One region of the Colwellia sp. BRX10-9 genome, then DNA from elsewhere that is predicted to be linked to it. Evidence: predicted binding sites of a transcription regulator. Region 1 holds the regulator's gene; each other region holds the start of a gene.
What was found. Region 1 encodes sigma-54, which starts transcription at its own class of promoters, with help from an activator protein. Its sites were predicted from a motif close to GTTGGCACGNNNNTNGNNT; they were not measured.
Positions count from the first base shown of each region.

Region 2: the regulator sigma-54 is predicted to act here: its motif matches at 1,244-1,262, upstream of flgA (flagellar basal body P-ring formation chaperone FlgA).
Region 3: the regulator sigma-54 is predicted to act here: its motif matches at 4,667-4,685, upstream of H4J69_RS14565 (DUF2726 domain-containing protein).

Region 1 covers NZ_JACGVV010000005.1:159,904-168,158, forward strand. The annotation lists gene efp (elongation factor P) at 1-375, shown strand, start outside; gene yjgA (ribosome biogenesis factor YjgA) at 529-1,053, opposite strand; gene pmbA (metalloprotease PmbA) at 1,161-2,528, shown strand; gene mgtE (magnesium transporter) at 2,632-3,990, opposite strand; gene H4J69_RS05015 (HPr family phosphocarrier protein) at 4,110-4,385, opposite strand; gene rapZ (RNase adapter RapZ) at 4,399-5,253, opposite strand; gene ptsN (PTS IIA-like nitrogen regulatory protein PtsN) at 5,285-5,740, opposite strand; gene hpf (ribosome hibernation promoting factor) at 5,786-6,073, opposite strand; gene H4J69_RS05035 (RNA polymerase factor sigma-54) at 6,097-7,605, opposite strand; gene lptB (LPS export ABC transporter ATP-binding protein) at 7,685-8,255, opposite strand, start outside.
Region 2 covers NZ_JACGVV010000004.1:91,335-99,589, reverse strand. The annotation lists gene H4J69_RS03855 (protein-glutamate O-methyltransferase CheR) at 1-203, opposite strand, end outside; gene H4J69_RS03850 (chemotaxis protein) at 269-1,216, opposite strand; gene flgA (flagellar basal body P-ring formation chaperone FlgA) at 1,400-2,092, shown strand; gene flgM (flagellar biosynthesis anti-sigma factor FlgM) at 2,167-2,481, shown strand; gene flgN (flagellar export chaperone FlgN) at 2,519-2,947, shown strand; gene H4J69_RS03830 (TIGR03545 family protein) at 3,128-4,924, opposite strand; gene H4J69_RS03825 (TIGR03546 family protein) at 4,924-5,442, opposite strand; gene yaaA (peroxide stress protein YaaA) at 5,549-6,325, opposite strand; gene tal (transaldolase) at 6,573-7,526, shown strand; gene H4J69_RS03810 (DUF3545 family protein) at 7,675-7,848, shown strand; gene H4J69_RS03805 (efflux RND transporter permease subunit) at 7,920-8,255, opposite strand, start outside.
Region 3 covers NZ_JACGVV010000027.1:2,211-10,465, forward strand. The annotation lists gene H4J69_RS14540 (RND family transporter) at 1-794, shown strand, start outside; gene H4J69_RS14545 (outer membrane lipoprotein-sorting protein) at 804-1,595, shown strand; gene H4J69_RS14550 (hypothetical protein) at 1,712-3,016, shown strand; gene H4J69_RS14555 (hypothetical protein) at 3,159-3,728, shown strand; gene H4J69_RS14560 (dUTP diphosphatase) at 3,821-4,450, shown strand; gene H4J69_RS14565 (DUF2726 domain-containing protein) at 4,738-5,412, shown strand; gene mtnN (5'-methylthioadenosine/S-adenosylhomocysteine nucleosidase) at 6,050-6,760, shown strand; gene H4J69_RS14575 (cobalamin biosynthesis protein) at 6,939-7,922, shown strand; gene H4J69_RS14580 (trimeric intracellular cation channel family protein) at 7,928-8,255, shown strand, end outside.

The sequences.
Region 1 (8,255 bases):
GATGTAATGGAAACCGAGCTAGCGTACTTGTATGCTGACGGTGAATTCTGGCATTTTATGAATAATGATACCTTTGAGCAAATTGCCGCTGATGAAAAAGCAGTTGTAGATTGTATTAAATGGTTAAAAGAAGGCGATCTTTGTACCATTACTTTATGGAATGGTTCACCTATCACAGTAACAACCCCTAATTTTGTTGATCTAGATGTTACAGAAACAGATCCAGGATTAAAAGGTGATACTGCCGGTACGGGTGGAAAACCAGCAACTTTACATACCGGTGCGGTTATTCGTGTACCGCTATTTATTCAAATTGGTGAGACAGTTAAAGTGGATACGCGTACGGGTGAATACGTATCGCGTGCAAGTAAATAAGCACTTTTAACGATTATCTACTGTGCTATTTTCAATAAGCGTCTTAATAAGTAGCCAGTGCATTTGGGCTACTTAGCTTTATTGTCACTTAGCAATGAATAAAATTTAGTATTAAAAAAACCTGCTAATGCAGGTTTTTTTATAGATAAACGACTAGTTTATCTGTCTAGTATGAAGTTTTAGATAATCAAATAGCTCTTTGTAATACTTGCCAAGCTTTTCTGCTTTTTTCTCTTTTGCCGCTTGTCGTATTAATTGACGTAGCTTTTGTCTTTCCATCGACTCATGCTCGTTCAGTAAAGCTTCAACAAAGTCATTACCCTCATCAATAGCGTCATCACGCATCTTTTCAAGCTTAACAAACTTAGCTGTTTCTTGTTGATGCTTATTTGCCATAACATCAAGAGCATGTTTAATTGGCTCTAAATCAGATTCTGATAATATTCTTGCCAAGTGGCGAACATGGCGACGTAATGCTTCATGTTTGTTTTTAATTTTATCAGCTAAAATTAAGGCGTCCTTAATCTCCTCAGTAAAAGGAATTTTACTGCGCTGATGCTTAGATAAATCAATAAGCGACTGTCCAAAGATTTGTAACTGGATCATTTCACGCTTTACTTCTGATTTACTTTTTAATTCTTCATCTAATTCATCGATATCGTTAGCAGAGTCGGGCATAATATTCGTTATTAAAGTGATAATTATCGCTATTATACTCGTAAGTGCTTATGGTATACAGCGCATATTCTCCAATTTCCTGCATTTATAGAAGAAAACAATAAATTATGACTGAAACGATGAACGCTAAACAATCGATGAACGAACAATTAAGAGACGTTGAGCAACGTGTAGCACAAGTACTCGACTTAGCAAAATCGCTAGGAGCAGATGCAGCTGAAGCTTCTATAAGCCGCCAACAAGGGTTAAGTGTTGGTACGCGGTTTGGTGAAGTTGAAACGGTTGAGTTTACTAATGACGGTGCATTGGGTATTACTGTTTACCAGCAAGGTCGTAAAGGGAGTGCTTCAACCGCAGATTTATCAGAAGCGGCGTTAAAACAAACAGTACAAGCGGCGGTTAATATTGCAAAGTATACCTCTGTTGACGACTGTTCAGGATTAGCAGACAAGGACATGCTTGAAATGTCGCCTGCTGATTTAGACTTATATCACCCAAAAGTTTTAACAACAGACCAAGCTATTCAACTCGCCAAAGAATGTGAAGATAGTGCGCTAGCGTATGATCCTCGTATTACTAACTCAGATGGTGCATCACTTGATAGCTTTGAAGGCTATAAAGTGTATGGCAATAGCAATGGGCAGATTGTTGGCTATCCAAGTTCTCGACATAGTTTGAGCTGCGTAATGATCGCCTCTGAAGGTGATGATATGCAAAGAGATTATGCTTACACCGTCAATCGTGATTTTGATTTAATGGATAATGGCATCGCTATTGGTGTGCAAGCATCAAAAGAAGCGCTATCGAGATTAAATGCTCAAAAATTACCGACAGGAAAAGTGCCGGTGATGTTTCGTGCCGACATTGCTAATTCCATTTTTGGACATTTTATAGCGGCGATCAGCGGTGGTAATTTATACCGTAAATCATCTTTTTTAATGGACGCTATTGGCAAACAAGTTTTTCCTGACTTTTTAAATATCAGTGAACGCCCTCATATTTTAAAAGGGTTAGCGAGTAGTGCTTTCGACAGTGAAGGAATAAAAACGGTTGACCGTGAAATTATTGTTGATGGTTGTTTAGAGACCTATCTATTAACCAGTTATTCAGCACGTAAGTTAGGACTTAGATCTACTGGCCATGCCGGAGGTATTCATAATTGGCAAATTAATGCCAAAGGTTCTGCCAATGGCGGTGACTTTAATGCCATGTTGAAAAAACTCGGTACTGGCTTTCTTGTCACTGAATTAATGGGACAAGGCGTTAATGTAGTCAATGGTGATTATTCACGTGGCGCTGCCGGTTTCTGGGTTGAAAACGGTGAAATTGCTTACCCGGTATCAGAAGTTACCATTGCGGGTAATTTATCTGATATCTTTAAAGGCTTAGTTGCTGTCGGTAGTGATGTTGACTTACGAGGCAGTATTTTAACGGGTTCATTGTTAATTGAAGAGATGCAGGTTGGCGGCAATTAATCAAATCGTGTTATTTTAATAAGGTACATTTGATTATTAAAACCAACAGACTAGTATTGAGATCTTGAAAAGGTATCAAGATCTCAATAAGCCCATATCTAGTTTAGGTTAGGAATAAAGTTGCAGTACCTAAGAAAGCGAATATTCCAACCACATCGGTAATCGTTGTTAATATCACACTACCAGCGAGAGCAGGGTCAATATTCATCCTTTTCAAAAACAGCGGGATAGCGACACCAGCGATACCAGCAGCGGTTAAATTCATTAACATTGCAAAGGCTATAACGCCACCAAGCATTAAATTTTGTTGCCAAATAGCCACAACACCAGCAATTAATACCGCCCAGATAACGCCATTAAGAAAACCAACAGCAAGTTCTTTCTGAATAAGTATTCTCGCATTTGAGTCGCCAACATGGCCTAGCGCAATGGCGCGAACAACCAGTGTTAAGGTTTGGTTACCGGCAACACCACCCATACTAGGCACTAAAGAATTTAAAATAGCTAAAATAGCCAGTTGGCTTAAAACACCTTCGAACATACTCGATACAGCAACAGCAAGTAGTGCGGTAATGAGATTAACGCCAAGCCAAATAGAGCGTTGTTGCGTGCTTTTTAAAACCGGAGCAAAGGTATCTGCCTCTCCATCTAAACCCGCCATACTCATCATCGAATGTTCGGCATCTTCACGAATAATATCGATAACATCGTCTATCGTGATACGACCAAGCAAACGGCCTTCATCATCAATCACTGGTGCAGAGAACCAATCAAATTTTTCAAAGAGTTGTGCTACGTCACTATCAGACAAATGCACTTGAATTGCTTCGATATCTTTATCAATGAGTGTTGAGACGATAATTTCAGGTTTGGCGGTAATTATCGCCGCTAGAGAAACGGCGCCAATAAAGTGATTTTTACCATCGACCACATAAAAAGAATCGGTCGCTTCAGGTAAATCACCTCGTAAGCGTAAATAGCGCAATACCACATCAACCGTTACATCGGGACGAATTGTTATGGTATCGGTGTTCATGATACCGCCAGCGGTATCTTCTTCAAATGATAACGCTGCTTCGACTCGACCTCGGTCTTGCGAGTCCATAGCACTTAATACTTCTTGATAAACACTATCGGGTAGAGTACGTAAAACTTCAGCTAAATCATCAACATCCATGCCTTCAGCAACGGCGGCTAATTTTTCAGGGCGGATAGTTTTTAAAATGCCTTTTCGAACTTCCTCATTGAGTTCTTCAAGTACTTCACCGTGATTATCAGCGTCGATAAGTTGCCATAAAACGGCACGACTTTTCGGGTGAGATGACTCTAATATTAAAGCAATATCATAAGCTGGCATGTTCTGTAGTAATTTTCGAACGTGCACAAACATTCCGCTACCAAGTGCTTTATTGACTTGTTGCAGGCGTTGATGATTTTGTTGTTGCTCTGATATTTCCGGCATAAAGTTTTCCTGTGCCGCAGTAATACGAAAATTATATTGTTTATATCTTAGTCAAGATGCGCTGGCTAAGGTGTTGTAATGAATGATAACGTAACTTTATTTTTTATTCAGTCTTTTTATCATTCGTCTTCATCAAATTTATCAGAAAATAACTGGCATACATCGTTAAGTGCTTGTTGAGCATCTTCTCCTTGGGTAATCACCTCTACGGTTTTTCCAAAGCCACCGGCCAGTAACATTAACCCCATAATACTACTGGCATCAGCTTCTTTGCCCTCTAAGCAAATAGTAACGTTAGCATTAAGCTTTTGGCTTAACTGGGCAAGTTTAGTGGCAGCACGTGCATGTAATCCCAGTTTATTGCTAATGGTTAATGATTTATTATATTTTGGCATACAGTGACCGTTATTAAGTGCTTTGTATTTTAATATCGCGATGATGAGACTGAACATCTTCGCGTTCTTTTCTAAGATTGTTTGCTAATATTTCTGCAATATAAACCGATCGGTGTTTTCCACCCGTACAACCAATGGCGATAGTAATATAGCTGCGATTGTTTCTTTCTAAGTGGGGTAACCACGTCATCATAAAACTGTTAATTTGCCAGATAAATTTAGTGACAATCGGTTGGCTAGCAAGAAAGTCTCGCACGGGTTGATCTAAACCGGTAAAACCTTTTAAGTCTGTTTCCCAAAAAGGGTTAGGCAGAAAACGGGCATCAAAAACATAATCTGCGTCTTGTGGTACACCGTGTTTAAAGCCAAAAGATTCAAACACCACCACCATAGATGCCGAGGTTTTGCCTAAAATTCGCTCACGCACTAAATCAGATAATTGATGAGGTGATAACTGACTGGTATTAATATACAAACCCGCACGCGTGGAAATAGGCTCAAGCAGCTTTTTCTCTAAAGAGATGGCTTGGTCGAGTGGGATATTTTGTTTAATCAAAGGATGTAAACGACGCGTTTCACTAAAACGTCGAATAAGATCAGAGTCATCAGCATCTAAATACAGAATATCGAGTTTTACTGTTTTTGGTAGATAATCTAATATTTCTGAAACGTCATTAGGATCATTGGGTAAGTTACGTACATCTAAACTAACCGCTACCTTGTCGTAATCATTAATAACGGTATGTGCTAATGCAGGCAATAAATTCACCGGAATATTATCGACACAGTAGTAGCCTAAATCTTCGAGTACACGTAAGGCGACACTTTTACCTGACCCTGAGCGACCACTGACTATCAAGAGTTTCATTTGAGTTTTCCTGGATTATTATTAGATTTTATTAACGTTTAGCATGCTTTATTAAAGTAAAAAGCTCTTGCGAATTTTGGCATTTTCTTACTTGCTTTGCGAACTGTTTAGTACTAAATATTTGCGCAATACTTTGTAAGGTATCTAAATGTTGTTGGCAGTTTTCTTCGGGGACAAATAACGCAATAATAATATCGACAGCACGGTTGTCTATCGCATCAAATTCAACGGCTTGTTCACTGGTCAGCAATACAGCAATAACTTGTGACGTGTTAGTTAATCGACCATGAGGAATCGCAATGCCATTTCCTATGCCGGTAGAGCCAACTTTTTCACGCGCCATTAAGCTTTCGAATAATTGATGAGTATCAATATTATCGAATTTTTTTGCCGCAGTTTCGCTAATTATTTCAAGGAGTTTTTTTTTGCTTGTACCCTTAATCGCACACAGGGTGCAATCAAGGGTAAGGATATCTTGCAACTTCATTATACTACTTAGATTCTTTGGTGAGTGAACAGGCGATAAACAGCATTAATGCTGATTCGTTTTACCTTTGTACTTCAATATTTGCCGGTCAAGCTTAACAACAAGACTATCAATAGAGGCATACATGTCAGCATTTTCAGCTTTTGCATGTAAATCAGAGCCACTAACGTGAACAGTCGCTTCAGCAATTTGATTTGATTTTTCAACGGTGAGAACAACATGAACATTATTGATATGATCAAAATGTCGGCTTAATTTTGCCATCTTAGTCGTGACGTTTTCTCGTAAAGCTTCGGTAATGTCAACATGGTGGCCAGAAAGATTAATTTGCATAAGCTTAATTCCTCATCTTTTCGTTAAAGTAAACTTTTTCGTTGGTTAGAAGGTGGAATAGAAAGTGACTCTCGATATTTTGCTATGGTGCGTCGAGCTACATTTATCCCTTGATCGGCTAATAAATCAGCCATTTTACTATCACTAAGTGGTTTTGCTGGGATTTCGGCAGCAACAAATTTTTTGATTAATGCACGAATAGCTGTTGATGAGCATTCGCCACCGCTTTCGGTGCCAACATGGCTTGAGAAGAAAAACTTCAGTTCGAAAATTCCACGTGGCGTATGCATGTACTTTTGTGTCGTCACTCGTGAAATGGTTGATTCATGCATATCGACAGCTTCGGCAATATCATTTAAAACCATTGGACGCATGGCTTCATTACCATGTTCAAAAAAGCCAATTTGACGTTGCACAATACAGTTTGACACTTTTAATAAGGTATCATTACGGCTTTCTAAGCTTTTAATAAACCATTTAGCTTCTTGTAAATTTGAGCGAATAAATTGTGTGTCAGCTGTCGACTTCATCGAACGTGACATCGAAGCATATTGCTGATTCACCGAAAGTTTTGGCGCAGTATCAGGATTTAATTCAACCACCCAACGGCCATTTTTCTTTTCAACAGAAACATCAGGAATAACATACTGATCGTCACTCTTCATCACACTATCGCCGGGTCTAGGGTCAAGTGATTGAATAAGACGCACCACTTCGCGCAGTTGCTCTTCTTTTAGTCGAGTTTTACGCATTAATGTACGATAGTCTCGGCTACCCAGCAGATTAATATGGTCACGCAAAACTAACTTACTTTCTGCTAACCAAGGTGTAGCGGGGTCAAATTGATTAAGTTGAATGATTAAACATTCTGAAATAGAACGAGCAGCGACACCGACAGGATCAAAGAGGTTAATACGTTTTAGTACCACCTCAATTTCATCAAGCTCTACTCCTTCAATGGCAACACTTTCTAAAATGTCTTCACTAGATACCGTTAAGTAACCGGCGTCATCAACAGCATCAATAATTGCTGTCGCTATAGCGCGGTCTGTTTCGGTAAAAGGGCTTAATTCCATTTGCCAGCGCAAATGATCTTGAATGGAGTCTTGAGTCTCGCCTTGGTAAGTATAATCTTCTGAAGCTGGGCCTGAGCTTGAACTTGCTGCACCGGCCGTGTAGTTATCATCCCAAGTGGTATCCATGTTTAATTCTTCAGGGATATCGTTCTTGTCCATGGCTTCAGTGGTGGTGATTTCATCAATGGTAGGCGTAGCGTCTTCGCTACCATCAGAAGCAGGGGCTTCTTTAACATCACCAGTACCGGCAGTGTGAGCTTCTTCAAGGTTGTCAGTACTTTTATCTTCGGGATTATTTGAAGACTCATCCATTTCTAATAATGGATTACTTTCTAAGGCTTCCTGAATTTCTTGTTGAAGCTCTAACGTAGACAGTTGCAGCAATTTGATTGCTTGCTGCAATTGTGGCGTCATGGTTAATTGTTGTCCTATGCGGAGTTGTAGAGTAGGGCGCATTTAGGTCATTAACTTCCTATTATTTTTAATGGGATATTTTCGTTTTTTTCATACGAAGATACTATTCATTTACTGACTACTATAGCGTGAATTGTTCACCAAGGTATACATCTCTTACGTGTTGATTTGCAAGAATTTGATCTGCAGTACCTTCTGCAATAAGTTCACCATGACTAACAATATACGCATGTTCACATACATCGAGAGTTTCACGTACATTGTGATCAGTGATCAACACACCAATGCCACGTTCTTTTAAGTGTAGAATAATTTTTTTAATATCACCTACTGAAATTGGGTCAACACCAGCAAAAGGTTCATCTAATAAAATAAATTTTGGTTCAGCAGCTAATGCGCGAGCAATTTCTACTCGGCGGCGTTCACCACCAGATAAGCTCATGCCTAAATTATCTTTGATATGACCTATGTTGAATTCTTCAACAAGATGTTCTAATTTCTCTTCACGTTCAGCATCTGATAATTCTTTTCGTGTTTGTAAAATAGCCATAATATTGTCGTAAACACTGAGTTTTCGAAAAATAGAGGCTTCTTGTGGTAAATATCCGATGCCTTTTCTCGCACGCTCATGCATAGGCGCTAACGTCAGGTTTTCGTCATTTAAGATAATATCGCCACTATCACTTTCAACT
Region 2 (8,255 bases), on a different contig from region 1:
GCGGCGCGTAACTGCCTTTCAATTGGACTGAGAGTACGAGTGACTAAATCACCTAATGTGGTAACATCAAATTTAGCCATTAAAGGGGCTAAACGGCTTTTTACTAGGTATTGTTTATTTTCACCTAAGACGATGCCACATTGTTTCTCTAGGAAGACTCTAAACTGATGATAACTGCTATCATCAAGCTGTCGGATTGACACTTCGATATTCCGCCTTAAATTATTATTATCATTTATTAACGATAGAATACGCTAAAAATAATGGGTTAATTAGCATTATTTGCTAGTTCATCTTTCTTTAACCATTTTTTTACTGCTGTGGCTAACTCATCAGGATGAAACTTTGGAATAAAATCTTCTGCACCAACTTTAGCAACCATGGCATTATTAAAAACACCACTTAGCGAAGTATGTAAAATAACCGGCATGGCTTTCAATCGATCATTATTTTTAATCTCAGCGGTTAAGGTGTAACCGTCCATTTCAGGCATTTCTATATCAGAAATAAGTAAAGCGACTTTTTCAGTAATTGATGTATGACACTCGGCTTCTATAGCCAGCAATTGATCTAAAGCGTCTTGGCCATTTTTAGCTAACAACATTGTTAAGCCTAAGGGTTCTAAAGCTCTTCTCACCTGATTTCTAGCTACGGTTGAATCATCCGCGATCATAATGACCCGTTCGCCAAGACTCACTCCGACACTCGCATCAACAACATCTTCACTGAGTTCTGTTGAAATAGGACTAATTTCATTTAAAATTTTCTCTACATCTAAAATAGAGACCATTTTTTTGTCTATTTCTGTAACCGCCGTTAAATAGCTTGATTTGCCAGCACCTTCTGGAGGGGGCATGATATCTTTCCAGCTTAACGTGACGATTCTCTCAACACCGCCAACTAAAAAGCCCTGCACACTGCGATTATATTCTGCAATAATGACAAAGGAATTTTCATCTGGCACTATTTCTGGGCCACCTGTCGATTTGCTCAAATCGATCACTGAAATGGTTTGGCCACGAATATGGGCAACACCTTTAATAAAAGGGTCTTGTCCTGGCAGTAAGGTTAAGCGCGGACAAGGCATAACTTCACGTACTTTAAAAACATTAATACCAAAACGTTGTGGTCCGATTAAACGAAAAAGTAATAATTCAAGCCTATTCTGTCCAACCAACTGAGTGCGTTGATTTACTGAGTCTAAAATTCCTGCCATACAAACCTCATTTTACTTAATTCACAAAAAGGCACACTTCTTGATTGTGCTTACAGATACATATTGAACGTTCAATTTTTTGACGTTTAGTGCGTATTCGTCTGTTTTTAATTATTGTTAAACTATACATAAATTAAGCATAGACGAGTATTTTAATTTCCCTAGCAAATAGTTGACAAATTTATGAGCATATTCAAGATATTTATCATTCTTTCGCTAATCTCAGCGCTTTTTTCAAATCTAGCCTTTGCCCAAACGATGGACAGACAGCAACTTCAAGATTTTGTTACCCAATTTATAAAAAATAACACGCCATTGCCAAAGCAAGGAAAGATAAACGTTTCAGTCTCTACTTTAGATCCCAGAATTATTATTCAACCTTGTTTAACACCTTTAATCGCAAATATACCTGAAAATCATAATGGTAGAAACGTAAATGTTAAAATAAATTGCGACGACCCATCGTCTTGGTATCTTTATATTCCTGCAAAAATTCAAGTGGTCATACCGGTAGTTGTTGCAAAAAGTATCATTAGTAAGGGCAGTAGAGTTGATAGTTCAAATGTCACCATTGAATATCGCGATAAATATAGAATTCGTGGGGAGAGCTTAGATGATACCAGAATCGTTATTGGTACCCGAGCTAAAAGAAAGTTGAGGGCGGGTGTCATTCTAACTAAAAAAAATATTTGTTTTGTTTGCAAAGGCAGCCATGTCACGCTTATTGCGCAATCGAATACCTTGACAATAAAAACCTCCGGCATAGCCCTTGAAGACGGCGGGCTTGGCGAGCAAATAGCGGTTGAAAATGAAGGCAGTGGTAGAACGGTAACAGGGCGAGTATCGGCTATCAACGAAGTGATAATTAATTTATAATAATGGTTAAGTTATTAGGCTGCTTGCCGATAACAAGATAGTGAATATCAACCCGTTATCTATAGGATAGTATTATGGCTATAAATATCAATAACTTGTCAAACAACAGTCAGGTAAAGCAAAAGCTTGATCAACAAGTACAAGTCAAACAGCAAGCCACACAAAATGCAGCAAGTAGTGAACAAGGAAGATCTGTAGGTAAAGATTCAGTCTCTTTAACACCACAAGCTCAACAGTTAAATGAGTTACAAAAGAAAGCGAATGACGCACCAGCCGTTGATCAGAAAAAAATCGATCAACTCAAAAAAGCCATTGCAAATGGTGAGTATAAAGTTGATCCTGAAAAGCTTGCTGCCAGTATAGCAAATTTCGAATTTAAACTAGGCTAACAGTTTACTGTTAACCTAATCACAGGAGTTACACCTGATGACAGCGTTAGCAGCAGAGCAATTAATTGCTCAACAGTTACATAACCTACAGCAGCTTGAAGAGCTGCTCAGCGTTGAAAAAGAAGTCTTACAAAAACAAAGCCCACAAGCATTAACTGCCGTTACCGAGCAAAAAGAGGCTTTGCTAAAAGCCATACAGCAACTTGATGAACAAAACGCTCAAAATATTATTTTGAAAAACGAAGTTAAATCAGGTATTCATCAGCAAGAGATTGCTGAAATTGAAGCTATTTTACTGCGTTGTAAAGACAAAAATCAGGTTAACGGTCAAATCATACAGCAATCTTCACTTGCCGCTGAACGCATGAAAAACTCCTTGCTTGAGAATCATAACCGCTCATCAATGACCTACAATAGTAAGGGCAAGAAAAGTGGTGGCCTTAGCAGTTTAGGTATTAAAGCTTAGTAAAAACAACATGCTAATTAACAACAAAAAGCCTCAACTTAACAATAAGCTGAGGCTTTTTTTACAGAAAAAACTAAAACGACTTTATTAAACGAGTTTAGCTTGGCCGCTCAGCTCCCCTTGGCAACTACGATAGCTGAGCGTAAATTTGTCATTTAATGATGAGTAAGCTAAGCAAGCCTAACCAAATAGTTTCCCTAGCTTTTCTTTTGCTTTGTCTTTGAGCTTATCTTTTTGTTTATCTTCAAACTCTTTCTTTTTCGCTGCGACGATATCTGAGTTAATCAGCTCATCTAATGCTTTATCGCTATCTCCAATGAGTGCTTCAACATCCATTAGAGACTCGGCTTCCTTATTACTTCCCCCTAAAGCTTGAGTAAGCTTAGTGTTTAACCCTGCTTTAATGTCAGATTTGAAGCTTGTTAATTTAGTTGATACCTGCTGCACCATTGAATCTTTTAATTGGTTATCAAGTGGTGATGAGATAGATAACGTTGGTGCCGTTATTTTACCTTTTGCAGCTATGGTTAACGCCAACGACTTAAGAGACTGAACTGTGTCAATAAAGAGTGTACTTAACTTCGAAGTGCCAGCACCACTATATTGAGTATTAGCTAGGTTAAGTTTATTTTCACTGTCAATTTGGTCATCAATGAATGAAAAAGCCCCCTTACCTGATAATAAACCACTGTTAAGATCTAAAGTAAAAGCACTTGATTTTTGTAGTGAAACATCTTTTAAGGTGACATCGGCAAGTTGCCACTGCCCCTTACCTGTTAAAACATCTTGCTTATCTAGTGAGAAAGCTAACCCTAAGGTTAATTTCCCCGAGCCCTGTACATTGTCACTTTTAACGTTAATAACACTGTTATTACCTCGTACCCAGTGCTGATGTGTCAATTCTTTGCCGCTAATTGCAAATTCACCTTGTGGCAATATTAAAGAAAAATTTGCTTGTTCGATAAGTACGTCGGGCAAAGGTGTTTCATCATTAAACTGCACATAACGACCTTGATCACTTGCTACTGGTGCTTCTTTGTCGACTTTTGAAGATTTAATTAGCGGTGCTATATTTCGATAAACAGTATCAGCATAACCAAAGTATTCTCTTGCTTGCTCACCAAACAACAAGTGAGCAAAATCAGCACCATCGACACTGTCAAGTTGGTACTTGCTCTCAATGTTTTTCCAATCCGCGCTTGGCGCATCTTTTAAAGCTTTAGTCTGTTCGCTTAATAATGTTTTTGAAGCGCTAACTTGCTGCTTTGCTTTGTTCATGACCACTTGATCAGCTTCGAACTTCGTTTTTAGCGCAGTAAAATCTTTATTAAGCTTTTCAAGATCGGCTAAACTTTCTATCTTAATATTAGCGAGTTGCTCTACTTGCTTTTTATAGTCTGCTAACGCGTCTTTAGTCGGAAGTGTTTCATAAGCAGCTTGCAGCTTTTTCTTTTCGATTTGATAACTTTGCTCTAAAGCTTTGCCACGTTTGACCGTTAGCAAATCACTATTATTGAGTAAATCTTCAGCTTTAGGTAGGCTAACATCAAGTTTAGGTAACATTGAATCACCTACACCGTCACTGCCATTTTCAGTATCATCACCAAGCCTATAGACTTCACCTACAGACTGCCTAGGCTGATCGATTCTTAACTCAGCAACGTTTAACTCGCTAATATATAACTTACCAAATAAATATTGCCAAACATCAACACCGGCTGAGGCTTGTGAAAAACTCACCAAATTATGGCTAGGTTTTTCAGGGTCGGTTGCTTGGAAACCTTCAATACTCAGTGTTAAGGGTAAATAGTTAATTTCAACTTCACTAACGTTAACCTCAGCACCTAGATACCATTCGCCTGATTTTTCTATACCTTTCTTAACTAAAGCGTCTGCAAATAAATAAATAAAAGCGACCATTAATCCCATGACCACAAAAAAACCGACTAGCCCTTTCCAACGAATAAAACGACTCATTACAACTCTCCTTGGCCAGAAACGTGGCTATAAATACGGTAGAACTTTGATGCTTTTAATGCCTTAACAATACGGAACTTCTCAAAGAAGGCTTTAATATGTAGTCGATACTTTTCAATTAAAAAATTACTTAGATAATATAACGGCACCGCTAATAAACAGCCAAGTACCAAAGCACCCAACGTATAAGTATGGTGAAGATGGCCTAGTTTAAATAACGAAGACTGATATAAAGCATCAAATAAAGGGTGTAATGACTTTGCTGTTAGTAATGACTCACCAACAGTAACGATCAATGATGACAACAAATAACTTAACCCTTTAAAAAATCCCCAAGCGACTATAAAACCGCCGATATTGACTCTTAAAAATAAAACCACGAATATAAAAGCAATATTATGCAAGGTAAGCAGTGGCGATAGTCCAACGATAAAACCTAACGCTATGGCCAATGATATTTGCCGAGTAGAGCTTTCTGAGTTCAGTGCATTGAACAGTTTAGCGAGTAATGTAAGCATTCCTTTTCCTTTTTTGTGTTCTCTTGCTATGTATTTACCACTTAAAGCTTAGTGGGTTAAGTATAACTAAGTAAATAAACTAAAGCAGGCTTATGCATTAGCGCTACTATTGCGTTTCTTTACGCGTATAAACAAAATCATTACCTTGACTCATTTCTTCACTATATTGATAGCCAGCAACATCAAAGGATTTAAGTTGTTCAACCTCTGTTAAGCGATGTTCAATGATATAACGTGCCATTAAACCTCGTGCTTTTTTGGCAAAGAAACTGATCATTTTAAATTGACCATTTTTCCAATCTTTAAATGCTGGAGTAATTATTTCACCTTGAAGCTTTTTTTTATTTACTGATTTAAAATATTCATTAGAGGCTAGGTTAATTAACACTTTATCACCCTGCTGGGCCAATGCTTCATTGACATGGTCAGTAATAATGTCTCCCCAAAACTGATACAAGTTGCTGCCACGATCATTCGCTAACCTTGAACCCATTTCTAAGCGGTAGGCTTGCATTAAATCAAGAGGTTTGAGTAAACCGTATAATCCTGACAAAATTCTCATGTGTTTTTGTGCGAAATCAAAATCATCTTCATTAAATGTTTTGGCGTCTAATCCGGTATAAACATCACCATTAAACGCTAATACCGCTGGGCGAGCATTATCAACAGTAAAAGGCATTGACCATTCACCAAATCGAGCAGCGTTTAACCCAGCAAGTTTATCACTAATGCCCATTAAGGTTGATATCTCTGCAGGTGTTAATTTTTGGCAATGGTCAATTAAATCTTTACTGTGCGCTAAAAGCTCAGGTTGAGAAAATTTATTAGTGGGTAATGGTGACTCAAAGTCTAAGTTTTTAGCTGGAGAAACAACAAGTAGCATAACGGTCCCGTTTAATACAATATCAAAATATATAACCCATATAATACAATAAATCCGCTAAACATGAAGATAAATGATAAGCCAATTACCGTCATAGTTAAAAAAATGTCGAACATACTTGCTATATATTGAAAATTTGTTACAAATATAGTCATATTAGGCATTACATCAAAGGTTTATCACTTTTTCAGCCATTTATGTTGTAATAATTCTCCAATTTTAAGTTTTTCGTAAAAAGGTAAAGGACATGACTAACCAGCTTTCTCAATTAAAAAAAATGACTACAGTAGTTGCTGACACCGGCGATATTGAAGCAATCGCAAATTTTCAACCACAAGATGCAACCACAAACCCATCGCTATTATTAAAAGCAGCATCACTTAAAGGTTATCAACATTTACTTACCGAAGCGGTAACATGGGCAAAAGCACAGTCATCAAATACAGAACAACAAGTTATTGATGCCGCTGATAAACTATCAGTATTAATTGGCTTAGAAATTTTAAAAACTGTACCAGGTCGTATTTCAACAGAAGTAGATTCACGTTTATCTTTTGATACTCAAGCTTCAATTGCCAAAGCGCATAAGCTTATGGCGATGTATAAAGAAGCAGGTATTAATAACGATCGTATCCTTATTAAACTGGCATCAACTTGGGAAGGTATTAAAGCGGCAGAGCAACTAGAAAAGGTTGGTATTAACTGTAACCTAACTTTATTGTTTAGTTTTGCTCAAGCACAAGCTTGTGCCGAGTCAGGGGTTTACTTAATCTCGCCTTTTGTTGGCCGGATCTTAGATTGGTACAAAAAGGATAGCGGCAAAAGTGAATACGCAGCGGATGAAGACCCTGGTGTGATCTCGGTAACTAGCATTTATAACTATTACAAAGGTAAAGGTTATAAAACGGTTGTGATGGGAGCAAGTTTTAGAAACATAGATGAGATACGTCAACTTGCCGGATGTGATCGTTTAACGATAAGTCCAAACCTATTAGACGAACTATCAAAGTGTAATGACCCGCTTGAGCAAAAATTATTTAGTGAGCAACCCAAATTAGCCGCTCAAGAAAAATTATCAGAAAGTAGCTATCGTTGGGCAATGAATGAAGATGCTATGGCCACAGAAAAACTTGCTGAAGGGATCAGAAATTTTACCCTTGACCAGATAAAATTAGAAAAACAGCTTGCTGAGTTACTTTAATAGCTATTTTTCATACGGTTAGTTTAAAATAAAGCCTAAAAAGAGTTACTTTATCACCAAGTATTATCGGAGTTTATTGCTTTAATTATTTGCTTATCATCTTGAATGTGTTATTAAAAAGGTGCTGTTAAATAAAAAGGAGTGTTCTATGGATAAACTTGAACAAGTAATGGGCTCGTTTGGTAAAAGACCTAAGTCCTCAGAAAGCACTAATAAGAAAAGAAAATGGCGTGAAATAGAACTTATAAAAGAAAGATTCCAATTAGAAAAAGAGCTAAAAGCATATGAAGACTCGTTAGAATTTATGCTGGAAGATTTCTAGTTTTATTTCAAATGAAAAAACCCAGTTTTTAACTGGGTTTTTTATTGCTTGAAATACCATAAATGTAAAAGCTAAACTTGCTCTAGAACATACCCCGTAGGCTTAACACCAAAAAACGCCTTTATCTGTTCAACAAGCAAGTAGTTAACCGGCACTAAAATCAAGGTAATAAATGTCGCGAACAATATACCAAAACCAAGAGAAACAGCCATTGGAATAAGGAATTGTGCTTGAGTTGATTGCTCAAAAAGTAACGGCATTAAACCAATAAAGGTGGTTAAGCTAGTTAACATCACAGGACGAAAACGTGAAGCGCCCGCGGTAAGTACTGCTTCCATAAGCTTAATACCTTCGGCTCGTTTTTTATTGATAAAATCAACTAATACCAAGGAGTCATTCACCACCAC
Region 3 (8,255 bases), on a different contig from region 1:
TTTTCTCCGGTGAAGATAAAGACTTTACTTTGCCTGAAACAAGCAATGGCGTGGCGCAAACATTATTGCAATATCAGTCGTCACATCGTCCACAAGACTTATGGCATTTTGTCACTAAAGATTACCAAAAAAGTCTCTTATGGTTGCAAATGACTAGTGGCGATAATCAACACACCACCAAAGTTGTTAACTGGACAGAAACTTACATTACCAACAATCCAATGCCAAAAAATATTAGTTATCAATGGGCAGGTAAATCTTATTTAAACATTGTTTGGCAAGATGCGATGGTAAATGGAATGATCGACAGCCTATTGTCTTCATTTGTCATCGTTTTCTTGATGATGGTTTTACTGTTTCGGTCTTTCAAGTACGGTATTTTAGCCATGTTGCCGCTAACACTTACTATTTCGATGATCTATGGATTAATTGGCTGGATAGGTAAAGACTATGATATGCCTATCGCGGTGTTGTCGGCGCTCACATTAGGACTATCTATCGATTTTGCCATTCATTTTCTCCAACGTGCACAAGAATTAGAGAAAGAACTGGGCAGCTTAACACAAGCATTAACCGCAATGTTCCAAGAGCCAAGCCGAGCAATTTCACGCAATGCAATAGTTATTGCGGTTGGTTTTACCCCATTATTACTTTCACCATTAATGCCTTATATTACCGTTGGTTTTTTCCTGGCGAGTATTATGGCGCTATCGGCGTTAGTTACTTTAGTGCTATTGCCGGCATTAATGACCCTTTTTGCTGGTAAGCAAAACCTAAAAACTGAACAACTATAGGATATAAAGATGAAATATTTATCAAAACTATTGATACTGGTCTGCTCCCTTTCAAGTTTTGTTGGCCATGCTGGCGATCTAACCGATGCTAATAAAATTATTACTAAGGCAAATTTAGCCTCATATTATTCTGCTGATGATGGTAGTGCCCAAGCCCGTATGATTATTGTTGATGCGCAGGGCAATAAGCAGATGCGACAATTTACCATCTTGCGTAAAGACCAAACCGATTTAGGTAACCAAGACATTTTAGTGTTCTTCTCTCGCCCCACCGATGTCCAAGGTACGGTATTTCGTGTAGTTAAAAAAGTCACAAGCGATGACGACCGCTGGTTGTACTTGCCAGCACTAGATTTAGTAAAACGTATTTCAGCCGGTGATAAGCGTACTTCTTTTGTTGGCGCACATTTTTTTTATGAGGATGTTTCAGGCAGAAACCCCGCAGAAGATAACTTTACCCTGTTAAAAACTGATAACAACTTTTATACGATCAAGGCTCAGCCTAAAGATCTAAACAGTGTTGAATTTGATCATTATATTGTCAGTGTTGATAAAAACACTTTATTACCGATGCAAGTTGACTTTTATGACAGCCAAGGTAAAAAATCACGTTCTCTGCAAGTATTAAAAACTGAAGTTATTGATGGTTTTACCACGGTTATGCATTCAAAAATAACTCAACACTCCGATGGTAGCTATACTGAAATGCAATTTAGAAATGTTAAATATAATGTTGGCTTACCCAATGATATTTTTTCTGAGCGCAGTTTACGTAACCCACCGAAAGAGTGGTTAGATTAATAAGCTAAGGGTGATCGTATGAGCTCATCCTGACCCGTTTTAGCTGCTGAAATTAATTCAGTATCGTGATTATTATGAGTCTTTATATCGCTTAACAAAAAATGGACAAAATTATTGTGCAAAAATCAGTAAAAAATTTCTTTTTTCTAGTGACCAGCCTCTGTGTCGGTAGCGCAAGTTTTGCCGCTAATGTTCTCGCAAACGAAACAGATAATTGGGGTGATGAGTGGAGCGAAGCAGCAGTTTCACCTTGGAAGTTTTCAGGTTTTGTTGAAGCAGGTTATGGCTATTTATTACAGGATAATATTGTTGAGTCAAACGCATCATTAAGTGAAATCACCACACGCATTAATCTTGATTACAGTCATGAATCTTTTGAGCTGGTTTCAAAAGCAGAGTTAATTTATGACGATGTATTAAAAGATACTTTTTTGCAAACACGCGAATTAAATATCCGTTTTAGCCCCTCTGATAAAACAGATGTTAAGTTAGGTCGGCAAATTCTGACATGGGGTACCGGTGATTATATTTTCCTTAACGACTTGTTTGCAAAAAACTGGCAATCATTCTTCTCAGGACGTGATGACCAATATCTAAAAGCGCCTTCAGATAGTGCGAAAGGTACTTGGTATATTGGTCACTATTCACTTGATCTCACTTGGACTCCTGAGTTCACCCCTGATGTTTATATCACTGGCGAACGTTTTTCTTTTTATTCACCGCAAGGGCATGCCATAGTTGCACCCGCTGATAATTTTAGGGTAAAAAAAACCAATAAAGCACAATTTTCAGCGCGCCTTGCGACTAACAATAATGGCGTGGAATATGCCCTGTATGGTTATAAAGGTTTTTGGCCAACTCCCGTAGGTATTACAGAAGATAACAGTCAGCCATCACAAGCTTATTTTCCAGAAATGAATGCTTGGGGAGCCAGTGTTCGATTGTCATTAGCCGGCGGATTATTTAATGCTGAATATGCAAGTTATAACAGTATTGAGGATAATAACGGCACTAACCCTTTTATTGCGAATGGTCAAAATAGGTTTTTAGTGGCGTTTGAAAGAGAAGTAATTAAAAACCTGACCGCTAGCGTTCAGTTCTATGTTGAGCAAACCAAACATTATCAGCAATTTATTAGCCATTCTGCTACGCCAGCAACAGAAGTCGATGAAAACCGTCAATTATTAACCTTTCGCTTAACCTACAGAACATTGCAGCAAAAATTAATTTATAGCGTTTTTAACTTTTATTCTCCCACAGACAAGGATGGTTATCTTAAACCTTCAATAACTTATCGCTATAGCGATAAGTGGTTATTCTCGGCTGGGGCGAATTTATTTTGGGGTGAAGAAAAGTATACTTTTTTTGGTCAACATCAACAAAACAGCAATGCTTGGCTTAGAGTAAAAGCCCACTTTTAAATGACGCCAGCACTAAAGGCTCAATGTCTACAGAATTAATCTGACAATAACTTACAGTTTTTCAGCATATCCTAACAATTAGATCACTGAAACTTACCCGTAATAAGATGAGAATGGCTGTAAATCTTCTGTTGAGCTTATTATGAAAAAAATTATTATCGTCATCTGTTTTAACATTTTGTTTTCTTTGAACAGTTACGCAATGAAATCTAATGATTATATTATTTCTATTAAGCATGCAACTAACGACAGTGACTATTATTCAAGTGTTGGCGTAGAGGTAATTCATCGTAAACTTAATAGTTATTTAGGTTTCTCGGTTAATAGCTCAATAGGCTATGCAAGGGTTACCGATACCTTTGATTATCAACATGGTTTTATTGCATGGGAAGGCGGTATAAAAATAGGTTATTTTTCTAACTTTAGTCTTTATGCTGAATTTGGCGTTGATCTGCTTGAGCTTGCCTTTAATGATCGAAGTGACGATGACTATTCACATAGAAATAAGGGCTATAGTACAGATTTCGAAAATGATAACTTTGACCATCATTACAATGACAACGATTCAGATGGCTATATAGGGATTGGTAGTTCGATGATGATTGAGCAAATAAAAGTTACAGCATTTGTTCGTTTTCGTGAAATAAGTGGTTATAACTGGCAAGCAAAAAACTATGCCTTTAGCGGTATTGAGTTAGCGGTAGTTTTTTAATTAAATTACCATCGTTTGTTTGTTTGCTTGTTTCTTTCTTTTCTCTACGGCAAAATAGTCCCCATAGATATTTACAAATAATAGAGAAAAAAATGAGCGTAAATTCAGCAGCACAAAATCAAATAAAACAAATGCTAACCATGCAAGACGCGATGAATACTCGTGTTAGTGATACCTGGCAAGAAAATGGTTATGAGTGGTATCGCGCCATTTGGGTTGAGTGTGCTGAAATGTTAGACCATCACGGATGGAAATGGTGGAAACATCAAGAAATAGATATTGCGCAAGTGCAACTGGAGTTGGTTGATATTTTTCATTTTGGATTAAGCTTACGTTTAATGACAGGCGAAACCGTTACAAGTATTACTGACACCTTAGCAACAGAACTCACTGAAAGCTCAGGCGAAAAAGATTTTAAAATTGCCCTTGAAAACCTAGCGTCAGCCGCCGTTACTAACAAAAGTTTTGATGCGATTGCCTTAGCTGATTGTATGCGTTTGATGAATATGGACCTAGATGAATTATTTCGTCAATATGTTGGCAAAAACACCTTGAATTTTTTCCGTCAAGACCACGGTTATAAAGAAGGGACATATATCAAAGTTTGGCATGGCGAAGAAGACAATGAAGTATTAGCTAATTTAGTTAATACCTTAGATGCCAGTGCAAGTGATTTTCAGCAACAACTTTATGCAGCACTTGAGGCAAAATACCCAGCATAATTATTCGCTCAAAACCTAATAAAGACTCTAGATAAATAATAACTAGAGTCTTTTATCCCCACCCTTTTCCCATGCTCAAACAGTCTTTTAGCTTAAAATATACAGAATAAATTCTACTTTCCGAACGGTCATTAATACACCCCTTTTATATTAAGATCTATGGCATAAATGCTGCTTAATTAACGGTTATTAAAAGAATCTAGCAAAATTATGATCTGTGGCACAAATTCTGCTTATTCAACAGTTATTAAGAAGACCGTCAAGAATTTGAACCGCCGGAGCAGTGTATGGAATTAATTCTCTTTGCCATGATCAGCCTAATTGTTATTGTCGCTTTGTTAGCTAGCCGCTTAAACGACAATAGTTTTCCTTTTCCATTTGATAAAAAGCAAAGTCTTTTTACGCCAGCAGAGAAGAATTTTCAGAATTTGCTCGAACAAGCCCTTGGTGGTAAATACCGTATTATTAATCGAGTAAAACTTGCTGATATTGTCACTATTCGTCATGGTGTGTCGAACAGAGCAAGCCAAACAGCATCAGCGAATGCCGAAAGTAAATACTTAGACTTTGCTATTTGTGATCGTGAGAGTATGAAGCTATGTGGCGTTATTGATTTAGTTGATACCCAAGGTAAAGGCTATAAAATCAAAAAAGACTGGTTTGTCAGCGGCGCATTAGAAGCATCTTCAATTCCTCATATTCGTATTAAAGTGAAAACTAATTATACCGTTGACGAGATCCGCGCTTGTATTTACAGTCGACTTTTAGGAAACAGACCACCAGAGCCAAAAATTAAAGGAAAAATTATTCCTGCTCCCATGCTAAAACCTCGACCCAATAGAAATAGAGAAGAAGTTGGCGCTTTGTCTCCTATTGCCGCTCGTGCGCAATTAGGCTCATCAACAGGCAATGCTATGTCGCAACGTATCCCTGCACCGCAAGTAGCCGCATTACCTCATTAAACTCTACAATAAAATTAACTCATTATTAAAATAAAAAGTCAGCGATTTAAATCGCTGACTTTTTTGTTTTCCCTTAGATATAATTAACGTGCTTGGCAGTTTTAATGCCATAAAGGCTGAGAGTGGCAATGTGATCGTAATATATCGTTGACGTATAATCTTGTGCCTATTGAACTCATACATAGAAAGACAGGGTGTCTGAGAAAGGCCATCCTGAACATATACGCTCTTTGCCATCTCGGTAACTGCTCCTGCGTTACTCTACTTCCTACATCCATGTAATCACAGCACCGCGTTATACCGTTGACGTGCAAGGATGCACTAATGCCTAGAAAGACAGGATGTCTGAGAAAGGTCATCCTGAACATATACGCTCTTTGCCATCTCGGTAACCGCTCCTGCGTTACTCTACTTCCTACATCCATGTAGTCACAGCACCGCGCTATACCGTTGACGTGCAGGGATGCACTAATGCCTAGAAAGACAGGATGTCTGAGAAAGGCCATCCTCAACATATACGCTCTTTGCCATCCATGGCACCGCGCTATACCGTTCATCCTGAACATAAATATACGACATCTGGGAATCTTCACGTTATAATTGTTTTATTAGATGTTATCAACGAATTGGAAATAAAATGAAAGCAGGAATAATTGGCGCAATGGAGCCAGAAGTTGCTATTTTAAAAGCAAAATTAACTCATGCAGTAACAACCGAACATGCAGGTTATACCTTTTATCAAGGGCAACTCAACGGCAGTGATGTCGTTATTGTACAATCGGGTATTGGTAAAGTGGCTGCTGCCTTAGCAACCGCGATTTTAATTGATAAGTTCCAGCCTGACTATATTGTTAATACTGGCTCTGCTGGTGGTTTTGAACAATCACTAAAAGTAGGCGATATTGTCATTAGTTCAGAAGTTCGCTATCACGATGTCGATGTTACCGCTTTTGGCTATGAGATTGGTCAGTTACCAGGCAATCCAGCTGCCTATATTCCTCACCCGACACTCGTTAAAGCCGCACAGGCAGGTGTTGCTGAATTAGAAAATATCCAGACCTTACTGGGTTTAATCACTACCGGCGATACCTTTATGACTGCTGATGATGATATTGCTAAAGCCCGCGCTAACTTTCCGACTATGGCCGCGGTTGAAATGGAAGGAGCCGCAATTGCTCATACCTGTCATCAATTTAAGGTGCCTTTTGTGGTTATTCGTTCTATGTCTGATATAGCAGGTAAAGAGTCTCCTACCTCCTTTGAAGCTTATTTAGAAACAGCTTCGGTGAATTCATCTCAGTTAGTTGAAAATATGCTCGACGCATTGCAAGGTAAAAAGTTAACTTAAGCCCTAAGTTTAATCGATACCAACTCCACTAATTTTGTGAGCTTGTTCGCGCAAGGAGAATATATCAAGGCAAGGCTGACGATTTTCTAATCACTGGCTATAGGCGTTGAGTGCGCCGCAGGTTTGGAGTATTTTAACCCGCATAAGTGAGCAATAATTTAATGGAATGGCTATAAATATGACTGCTAATAATCTAACAAACTTAATTGATATCAGCCCTTTCGCCTATTCAGTTGTCATGCTTTACGGTGTTATTTTGGTTAAGCTTTTTACTGGCTATTTAGCGAGTCATCAACCCTTAAGGTTTTTTCGAATTTTTTGCGATCAGCTCGCCAAAAAAGTCAATAAAAGTAAGAATACTGACCGTCAGCGTTTTATTTCTGGTTTAATTGCTATTGTAGTTAGCCTTACGCCTATAGTCATTATTCTTTGGTTATTTGAAGCTTTTGTTGAGGCCACCTGGCTTTGGCAGGGATTTTTACTTTATCTTGCCTTAGGCTGTTTACAACTAGGAAAAACAAGTAAAGAGATTGCCAAGTTAATTGTCGCCAACAAAAATTTCGAGGCTAAACAGTTATTAAACCCCTGGCTGTTGCGAAATACCGAACAGCTTTCCTCTTTAGGCTTAGCAAAGAGCTGTATTGAAATGTTATTGCTTCGAGCGGTGCAAAATCTATTCACTATTAGCTTGGTATTTTTACTTTTTGGTCCGCTTACTGCTTTAGTTTGTCGATTGCTTATTGAGATGCATTACAGCTGGAATAACAAACAAAATAGTTTTCAACCTTTTGGCGACAGTGTTGCTTTTATTGTCAACATTATACAATGGCTACCTAGCCGTATTTTTTCATTAATCCTGCTGTTTGGTTGTATTGGCAAAAATTTCGTTTTATTTTTTCGGTTAAATCGCCGCTACTTTTTTCAATTAAATAATAGCTATGTGCTCAATTTATTTGCCTTGTCATTAGAGGTTAAACTTGGTGGTGTGGCTATGTATCAAAATATAAAATTACGTAAAACAAGTTACAACGATCACGGAAGGCAGCCTCAAGCTACTGATATTATTCATGCCAGCAAACGTATTAGCCAAGTGTTCTATTTTTGTTTTCTATTTTTAACACTACTGACATTATTTATTTACTCGTTCAATATCAATAGGTAACAAACATGTATGAACTTCTTTACTGGTTAGATTTATTTGGTATTGTTGTCTTTGCCTTATCGGGTGCATTAATGGCGGGGCGGTATAAGCTCGACCCTTTTGGTGTTGTCGTATTAGCCGCAGTGACAGCGATTGGCGGCGGTACCATCCGCGATATTACTTTAGATACGCCAGTATTTTGGGTTGCCAATCCCATTTATCTTTATGTTATTTTATTAACTGCAGTGTTAACAATTATCATTATTCGCCGTCCTAAGCGTATTCCAAAGCGCTTTTTACTGATTGCTGATGCATTTGGTTTAGCATTATTTGCTGTTTTAGGAACTGAGAAAT